3 regions of the Paenibacillus sp. FSL R5-0923 genome follow, and region 2 is predicted to be linked to each of the others. Evidence: riboswitches for the same ligand, from Rfam matches in the RefSeq annotation. Region 2 holds a riboswitch; each other region holds the start of a gene.
The links. A riboswitch is a leader RNA that binds a small molecule or an ion and turns the genes downstream of it on or off. The one in region 2 is predicted to bind cyclic di-GMP.
Positions count from the first base shown of each region.

Region 1: it holds a riboswitch for cyclic di-GMP, as region 2 does, so the genes downstream of both, MKX35_RS26945 (bifunctional diguanylate cyclase/phosphodiesterase) here and MKX35_RS00980 (choice-of-anchor A family protein) in region 2, are expected to answer to the same signal.
Region 3: it holds a riboswitch for cyclic di-GMP, as region 2 does, so the genes downstream of both, MKX35_RS04170 (NPCBM/NEW2 domain-containing protein) here and MKX35_RS00980 (choice-of-anchor A family protein) in region 2, are expected to answer to the same signal.

Region 1 covers NZ_JBBPAT010000002.1:439,508-442,792, forward strand. Annotated here, with positions in the region: gene MKX35_RS26940 (M20 family metallo-hydrolase) at 39-1,274, shown strand; cyclic di-GMP riboswitch class I at 1,514-1,600, shown strand; gene MKX35_RS26945 (bifunctional diguanylate cyclase/phosphodiesterase) at 1,720-3,285, shown strand, end outside.
Region 2 covers NZ_JBBPAT010000001.1:211,157-214,441, reverse strand. Annotated here, with positions in the region: gene MKX35_RS00990 (hypothetical protein) at 106-342, shown strand; gene MKX35_RS00985 (hypothetical protein) at 598-990, opposite strand; cyclic di-GMP riboswitch class I at 1,482-1,572, shown strand; gene MKX35_RS00980 (choice-of-anchor A family protein) at 1,683-3,285, shown strand, end outside.
Region 3 covers NZ_JBBPAT010000001.1:925,781-929,065, reverse strand. Annotated here, with positions in the region: gene MKX35_RS04170 (NPCBM/NEW2 domain-containing protein) at 1-1,346, opposite strand, end outside; cyclic di-GMP riboswitch class I at 1,501-1,587, opposite strand; gene MKX35_RS04165 (hypothetical protein) at 1,745-2,317, opposite strand; gene MKX35_RS04160 (EAL domain-containing protein) at 2,427-3,285, opposite strand, start outside.

The sequences.
Region 1 (3,285 bases), on a different contig from region 2:
AACCATAATCATGAATACCCAGGATTGGAGATACTGTCATGGATAGAAAGAGAAGATATCAGGCTTTATTTGATAATATTAATCAATATAACTCGGGTGAGAAGGGCATCACTAGAATTGCCTATACAAATGAAGAGCAGACATGTACGAGTGCTTTTATGCGGATGTGTAAGGCTGAAAATTTAGATATCCGGATGGATCATTGCGGGAATGTGATTGCTAGAAGGAATGGGAAGATAGAAGGGCTCCCACCCGTTGTAATGGGCTCTCACTTGGATACGGTATATCAAGGTGGGAAGTACGATGGGGTAGTAGGTGTAACGGCTGCTTTGGAAGTGATCAAACGTCTAAACGAAAAAGGGATTGAAACGGATCATCCGATCGAAATTATCTCATTTGCCTGTGAAGAATCCTCGCGTTTTGGTATTTCAACAGTAGGCAGCAAAATAATGTCAGGGTTATTTCAGAAGGAGAAATATAGATCTTTGAAGGACAAAGACGGTATTACCATGGAAAAGGCATTTTCGCTATGTGCACTGGATTATAACAGTATTGATCAGGCGAGTAGAGAGAATGAAGAATTAAAAGCGTTTTTTGAATTACATATTGAGCAAGGTCCTGTCTTAATAAACAATAATAAAAGAATTGGAATTGTGACTGGAATTGCTGCACCCGTGAGGCTTCATATTCAAATATCAGGGAAGGCATCCCACTCAGGAACGACACCTATGAATATGAGAAAAGATGCTTTTCTGGGTGCCTCAGAAATAGCACTTGAGCTTGAGAAAGCAGCCAAACTCGAACAAGAATTTGGAACGGTTGCGACGCTAGGGGTGATAGATATCTTGAATGGCGCTATGAACGTGGTTCCGGGAGAGGTAGAAATTAAAATTGATATCAGATCTACTTCAGTGGCATCCAGGCAACGTGTGTTAGACCATTTGTATCAAACAATATCCTTAGTACAAGAAAATAGACAACTTGTAATTGAGAGTACGGAAATTATTTCGGAGGAACCCGTCCTATTATCTGATGAGATCAGTCAGGTTCTAGAATCCATTTGTGAAGAGAAAGGGATATCGAGTCAACGGATGATTAGTGGGGCAGGGCATGATGCCATGAACATGAACAAACTTTGCCCAGTAGGGCTTATCTTTGTTCCTTCTATAGATGGACTTAGTCATCATCCTAATGAATATACAGACTTGGATGATATCATTATGGGGATTGATATTTTAGAAGAAGCTGTTCTTCGTTATGCGTTTGTAAGATAAACATAATTCGTGTTGAGAAGTAAGTCCCAATGTGACATATTTAAATGTTGCATTGGGCTTTAGTATCTAATTTTATAATTGTTCGCAGAATTGTTGCTTTACATTAATAAATATTATATTAAAGTTAACATTGATATTTGTGAAAATTTTCCCATGGGAAAATTGAAATTTACTACGGAAATAGGTCTTTTGGAGGCAACCTATTATTAATAGAGTATTTATGACTAATAATAGTTAAAACAGAATATTGGTAAACCTATTGAAAAGTAGGGACACAAAGCCATAGGGTCTAAATCTACATATAGATATGACAGCCGGTTGCATGCAGTTGGAGTTTCTTGATCTTATTTTTTGATGCATATGCAGCCGTTATCATTCTGATAGCGGCTTTTTTTAATTCGTTTTCTAATAAAAACGTAATAAATCGGAAAAAGGATGATAGTACATGGATCAAACACAACCACTGAGAGTATGGAGAATGATAGGCCTCGTCATAATGGCAACGTTGATATTTTGGGGGTGCTCTTACTATTTCATAAAATGTACTGCTAACTCTTATGAGCAAGAAGCGGTTGCTGCTACATCAGAAGCTACGATACATGCGAGTAGATCGATTGGAAATATGATACAGGGTGGATTAGATTCATTAGATGGAATTGCTGATTCTATTTCGGAAATCAATTATATGGATTGGGATAAGACCAAAAAATATCTGCATCACTTTGATAAAAAATATAATTTTATTCGAATTAGCATCAACAGCCCAGATGGTAAAGCTTATGCATCAGATGGGACGATGTTTGATGTATCAGATGAAGTAGGATTCCAAAAAGCTCTGCAGGGTATTAGCAGTATTTCTGATCCATTCTTAGATAAGATCTCCAATAAAGAAATTATCACGATCAATAGTCCACTTAAGTTTAAAGGTGAAGTGAAGGGTGCTTTATCTGCCAGCAAATATACACAGGATCTTTATGATGCTCTTGCAGTTTCCTTCTTTAAAGGTCATGGTTATTCTCAAATCATTGATCAAAAGGGACAAGTCATTATCAAATCGAAGAATCTCGAAGAGGATAAGTCAATTGATAACATATTCGAAAGTATAAGTATTGATTCTAGAAATAAGAAACAACTGCAAATCTTTAAAGAGAACATAACCGCAAAAAAATCTGGAGTAGGAATATTTTGGATTAACGGAGATAGCAAAATGGTTGGCTATTCTGGCATCCAGGGGGTTGAGGACTGGTATATTCTCTCCGTGATACCGAAAGATGTGATCATGGCCAAAGCGTCTCAAATGAGTCAGGCGACTTTTTTATTATGTGTAATCATGTTTGTCTTATTATTGATCATATTTGTTAACATTCTATTAAATAAGAGCAAAATTAGGAAACAGATGGAGAGGATTGCCTTTGAGGATGAGTTAACACATCTTCCTAGAACGAATAAATTTGTTATAGATGCTCAGTATTTACTTAAAGAGAAACCGAATACAAAGTTTGCTGTGTTGCAATTTGATATTGAACAATTTAAATACATAAATGAAATTGTCGGTTTTCATGAAGGAAATAGCATTTTGATTCAAGTGGCTAATAGCTTAACAGCAAACACATTAGACGAGGATGTCATTGGACGCTTAGGGGGTGATCGTTTTATTCTTTTCACTTCGTATGACAATAAGGCGGAATTATTCATCCGTATACAAGTACTTACTGAACAAATGAGCGACTATACGTTTGGAAATGAAGAAGGTTTTAGGCTAGTGATTAATTGTGGAATTTACTGTATAGATGATCGTCAGAGCGATATCCTCACATGTATTGACCGAGCAGGAATCGCTTGTAAGTCCATTAAAGGTGGATACAAGAGCTCATGCACTTTCTTTGACGAACAATTGCTATTGCAGATACACGAAGAGCAAGACATCGTAAGAAAGATGGATGCTGCCATGACAAATGGTGAATTTATAGTATATTTACAACCGAAAATGGATCTGCGAGTGAACAGTTTT
Region 2 (3,285 bases):
AACGATACGACAGCCTTGGGCAAAGTTGATTGCTCTTGGTGAAAAACAATTCGAAGCTCGGTCAAGGAGATTAGCCTACCGTGGAGCGTCGGGGATTCATGCCAGATGAGTATAGATAAGAAAATATGGGAACAGGAACCGTTCAAATCGATATTGGCGAAGCATGGTCATACAGCGAATAATTTGCCGACAGGAGCTATTATTGCGACAGGTCAGCTCACGGGGTGTTATGAGGTTCCACCGGTACTGGAGCTGAGGGAATGGATAAGGGGAACGAATATGATTTTGGTGACTATAGTGATGGCCGCTTTGCTTGGAAGCTTGAGAATGATCTTCCGCTGAGTTATCCTATCCCGGCTAAAGGTAGATTAAGCTTATGGGAGCATCCGGATCTAGCCTAAGCGACGAATTGAAGTTTTTTAATGTAATTTTCATGTGAGCATCATCTTATTTTCAGGTTCAAGGTATATATTGAAGACACCAAACACCCCCCAGTGTTTTGTGGTATAAATCTCTCAGGTCTTGCCAACTCCCATGGTAAGGCCTATTTTTTTGTTCGCTAATTAAATGGGGGAGGGGGGCAGCTTCTTCGCTACTTCACTTAATCTGATACTGCTCTTCATAGCTCTTAAAAGATGAAATATCCAGACCGAGATATCTGCGCATATGAATGGCAGCTTGGGCAGCGACAATGTCGTTTAACAGCAGCATTCGTTCATGGTAGCCACGACATATAAATTTGGCTTCTATCCCCGTGTTAAGTCTGTTCTGCTCATAAACCTTGATTCCCCGTTTTCTCATCTCTGAACGAACATCTCTTAGATCTGTTGTAGCAACTGCTGCGGCTGTTTCAAGAACCTCCAGATAGGGGGTGGGTGTTCGTAAATGTGCAGATAGAATGGTGGAGTCCCGTTCGAAAGCTGATAAAATCATCGGAAGCAATAAATAAGATTTCACCAGCATGTTGTCCCTGCTTTCAGCTCTATTCATGAATCTCATCACCTCTAATGGGAACGTATATTCGTATTCTACCCCGATATTCCAAAAATAATCAATGGTATTTCTAAACAGCTAGTCCAATGTGATTGAATTCACAACTAAATTAGAAAGAATAAAATATATTAAAATTGTAATAATAAAAAATAATGCTTCAGACTTATATAAAGGGAGAATTAGGATGAATGAGGAAGGAAGTCTCCGCCGTGGAATGGTATTTGGTTTGATTCTAAGTATTCCATTATGGATATCGATATTAGGTTGGATAAAGTTACTTTAAAATTAAAGGAAAACCTTTGTGTGAAGCGCCTTTAGGCGCTTTTTTTGTGCTTGCTTACGCGTATGAATATCAAAAGGAATTGATTGACAATTGTGGGGATGGAGCGCTAAACTATTATTAGTTCAAAAGTATTAAAAGTCATAGACGATTATTTAATAGGATGCTTAAAATGCTAGTTCTAATCTGCAAGTCAATACATATATTATCATGATAATAGCAAACCGCCTGAAAGGGTGGGACGCAAAGTCCAGGAGTCTAAAGTGTCTTAAATGCGCTATGACCGTCCGACTGCCATGAGAAGGGAATTCCACTTCTTTTTTGGCGGTCTTTTTTGTTGTTAGGTCCTTTAGAGTTTCTGGTAATTATTCTGATTGAATATAAATCATAGATTTAGGAGGTGTGCTTTTTGAAAAGAAGAATGAAACCGCTGCTAGCACTAATATTAGCGGGGATTTTGACAGTAGGTAGTGGTCTTTCTGGAGGTCATTTGGTAAATGCGGCTGGGGAGGTGCTTCCCTATACTCCTACACCTGTGTTAGGTATTGCAGGGAATTTTAATACTTTTATTTTTGGCGATTTCAAACAATCTAATGATCAGGTTCATGGGCGCCTTGCGGCCAAAGGTAATATTACTTTGCAGAATTACGGCGTATCCAAGGATAATCCAGGTGGAGATGTTCTTATTGCTGGTAATGACATCAGTTTTACTAATGGGACTGTTCATGGAGCATCCGTTTATGGTGGTGTTTTTTCCAGCAACGGTGTAGATCTTAAAGAACCAGCGAGAAAAGGGACTCCTATTGATTTTGATGCTGAAGAGCAATTTCTTATTGGACGTTCTAATGAATTCTCTTCGCTTGCTACAATAGGAACTTTCAAAAAGGAATATGGGAAAATAACGATTGATGCTCCGGAACCATTTAACGTTCTTAATCTTAGTGCTGCCGATTTCGCTGGTGCTAATGGCTTACAGTTTAATATTGCAAATAGCGCCACAGTTATCATTAACGTTAGCGGAAGTTCAGTTAACATTCCAAGCTTTCAAATCTGGGGAGGTAGCCCTAACAAGGTATTATTTAATTTTTATGAAGCTAGCACTGTTGATATTGGAAGTTTAACAATAGAAGGAACTATCCTAGCTCCGCTTGCAAAAGTAACTTATAATTCCGGTGAACTGCATGGGACGCTGATTGCAAAGGGATTTGCTGGTGGGGTGCAGATGCATTGGTATCCATATGGAGGGGAAGAACCACCTCCGACACCAACGCCGACCGTGACACCAACACCGACGCCGACCGTGACACCAACACCGACGCCGACCGTGACACCAACACCGACGCCGACCGTGACACCAACACCGACACCAACCGTGACACCAACACCGACGCCGACCGTGACGCCAACACCGACGCCGACCGTGACGCCAACACCGACGCCGACCGTGACACCAACACCAACGCCGACCGTGACGCCTACGCCGTGCGTGACACCGACACCGAAGCCAACACACACACCAAAGCCAACACCAACGCCGAAGCCAACACACACACCAAAGCCAACACCGACACCGAAGCCGACACACACACCAAAGCCAACACCGACACCGAAGCCAACGCACACACCAAAGCCAACACACACACCAAAGCCAACACCAACGCCGATCGTGACGCCAACACCAACGCCGACCGTGACGCCAACACCAACGCCGACCGTGACGCCAACACCAACGCCGACCGTGACGCCAACACCAACGCCGACCGTGACGCCAACACCAACGCCGACCGTGACGCCAACACCAACGCCGATCGTGACACCAACACCAACGCCGACCGTGACGCCAACACCAACGCCGACCGTGACGCCAACACCAACGCCGACCGTGACACCAACACCAACGCCGACCGTGACACCAACGCCGACCGTGACACCAACACCAACGCCGACCGTGACACCAACACCAACGCCGACCGTGACACCAACACCAACGCCGATCGTGACACCAACGCCAA
Region 3 (3,285 bases), 710 kb from region 2:
GTGCCATCTGTGAAAATACCATTTACAGCTTCGCTTACTTTATCCTCTGTATAAAATCTAAATTCAGCCGCAAAAGGTCTGTTGATATTGGCCTTTGTGAACTTGAATTTCAATCTTTTAAACTTCGTAGGTTCGAATTTAAACTCCAGAAAGTCATTCGTACTAGTCGCGGTTCCGCTAGATACGAGCTGGAAGGTCTCTCCCTTACTTGTTTCTGATGCATAAATTTCAAAAGCCTCTGGGAAGCCTTTGCGGTTATCTCTAGCCAGGAAAGCCACTCTATCTAGTATTTTCGCTTGCGCTAACTCAAACACAACTTCATTCGTGAAGCTGTCATCATTGTTTTTGTTCGTTTCCCAGTGTGTATTCGGCTGGTCATCGAGCATGTATTCCGGTTTCGTACCTGGATAGCTCCCACCGTTCACCGTTACTTTTGATACATTAGAGTTGGGCATTCTATAAGCTTCGCTATAGGCATTTTCGTATGCTGTACCATAGCCTTTTAGCTTCGAAACCTTAGCCGCTGTTGCCTCTATTTGATGATTCTCCAGAAGTACTTTTGCATTCTCTATATCTGCTTGAAACTGCGCGTACAGTGGATGTGTCTGTACTTCTTGTTCTAAAGCCGTTAATTTCTCCACCGTATTAAATGCTGTGCTAACTTGACTCAAGGTATCATCTGTAAATAAATTTTTCATTTTAGCGGATACGGTATCTTCTTTGTAAAAAGAAAACTCAGCTGCACTCGCCCAATCTTGGTTAGCTTTTTTGAAGACAAATTTAAGTCTCTTGAAGGCTGTGGGTGCAAACTGGATCTCTACTACGTCACCTGCTCCGCCTTTATATTCTCCAGAGGATACTAGCGTATAATCGCCTGCATCCGTAGTTGAGCCATAAATATCAAATTCCTGAGCAAACCCCTTCCCCTTTGCACTGGATTGTCTTGCAGCGTATACGATTCTATTTAATTCAGTGGACTCATTGAAAACAAAGACAACCTCATTCGTAAACGTTGAACTGTTCGGTTTGCCCGTTTCCCAATGCGTACTCATATCGCCATCCATAGCCTTAGCTATAGGTGAACCTGAGTAGTTGCCACCGTTATTGGTAATGGATTTAATATTCGCAGGATTCATTCTAAAAACATCATTATAAGCGCTTAGGATAGCCTTGCCGTACAGATCAAACGGAATAACTGACGCATTGCTGAATAGGTCAGCCTTGCTTTGTACTACAGTGTTCACTACACTTACCTTGCTTACATCACTTGCTAAAACATAACCTGCCTCACTCGAAAAACTAGCTAACATGGCTGCCGATGTAGCGATCGCAATCATTTTTTTCATCTTTTCTACCCCCCAGATGTAATATGAATCTCTTCCGTGTCTAAAAATAGGCACAAAAAAAACTACCCCAAAAGAGTAGCTTGATTGCGTATAAAGTCGCATAAAAACTAAGACTTAATTTTTATTAAACTTTAACAAAAAGCGTAATACACTCTTTGGCAGCTGGCTGACAATAGTTATGATAACCTTAGTCCCTATAGCTTTGCGTCCCTACATTTCCATAGGTTTGCCTATGAAGTTTCGAATACATTACAAAGAGTAACATAACGCTACATCTGATCGCATGATTAATTGGTATGAAATCCGAATAGGTAATTGCAATTACTTTTTCTATCGTGATAGATATTCTTTATCGACTATCCCGGAAGAGAGAGGAACCTTTAGGACTGGAGGTCTACTTAACTCCCCGCACCAAACAAACGCCGGAACCAATTCCACACATCGCCCGTGATGGGAATTAACCCGAAGCCATGCTCGCCAACTGCGATTAGACCATATGCCCATTGGCCAATAGCTACTGCTCCCCCAGCAATCCGTCCTATGGCTACCGCCCCAAATGCCGTATCACCTATGGCGACAGCTCCCAACGCTTTTTCGGCTATCGCGATCGCGCCTACAGCCACTCCTGCAATGGCAATCGCTCCAGCTGCGAAGCCAAGCCAGCTAATTGCTATCGCTCCAAGGGCTAACCACATTCCTAGTGATATTGCACCCACGGATAGAACCCCTACGCTTATCGCACCTATGGAAATCAAGCCTACAGCTACATCTCCAATAGCAATTAATCCAACAGCTGTCTTCACTTGTGGCTTGCTTCCGTGACCATACCCCTGACCTGAGTATCGACCCAAATTGCTGCGAATACTTACCACCGGAAATGATGGAGACGGCCATTGATAATCAATTTCTCGTCCACCTAACCCTCTAGAATCCGCCCAGTGTGTGATGTACTTATGCCATTTCATATCCATCCCGTCCCCCTTCTCAATTACCTTAATTATACAACCCCGGGGGTTGGCTGTACTCAGACTCTGACCTGAAATTCATCTCATCCTCTAGACGGAGTTATACTCATTAGGATCACTGTTTGGGAATCGGATCAGGCTTTCCAAATAAATATCCCTGAAACAACTGATCACCACTCTGCTTAAGCCATTCAAAGTCCTCTCTAAACTCCACACCTTCTGCTAAAGGAACGGATTGGATTTCTAAAGCTTTTTCTAAAAATTGTTTAGCTATTTCCTGTTTGTTCAGATCGCTGGACACACCCTGAACATATTTCATATCCAGCTTCATGTAATGGGGTTTAAGCTCCAATAACATCTCGATCGTGCTGAAGCCCTCGCCAACATCATCTAAAGCGTATTCAAATCCCCGATCCTTGTAATATGTCAAAATAGCTTTCAAATGAGCGAGATCATCCACTTTCTCCGTCTCAACAACTTCAAAGACAAAAAGAGAGGGATCGACGCCTAATTGATTGGCCAGTTCAACGGTTGATCTTAAGCAGAACTCTGGCGCGTAGATCGACGTTGGGATAAAATTAATAAACGTTTTTTTATTTAAGGGTGCAGCATATTTTACAGCAGTCATTCTACATAACCGGTCTAAAGCATATAAACGCCCACGATTCCGTGCCGCCGCAAAAACCTCATTAGGATAGATAAGGGACCCATCTTCTTTTTTAAATCTGGATAGGAGCTCGTATGCAAAAATCTCTTCCCGTACGTTCACAATCGGTTGGAAGTGACAAGTAACTAAGCCCTTAGTTATAACCTCATCAATCCACTCCATATCAAGCACAGTGGGTAATTCGGATAGAGGTCTCCATGTTTGGTCATCTATACGGAATTCAAACTGCTCCGACTCCATATGGTCATTACAGAAATCTAGAAAATCCCGCACCCCAGCCTCCTTAATCGTAATCACATTTTCTTCT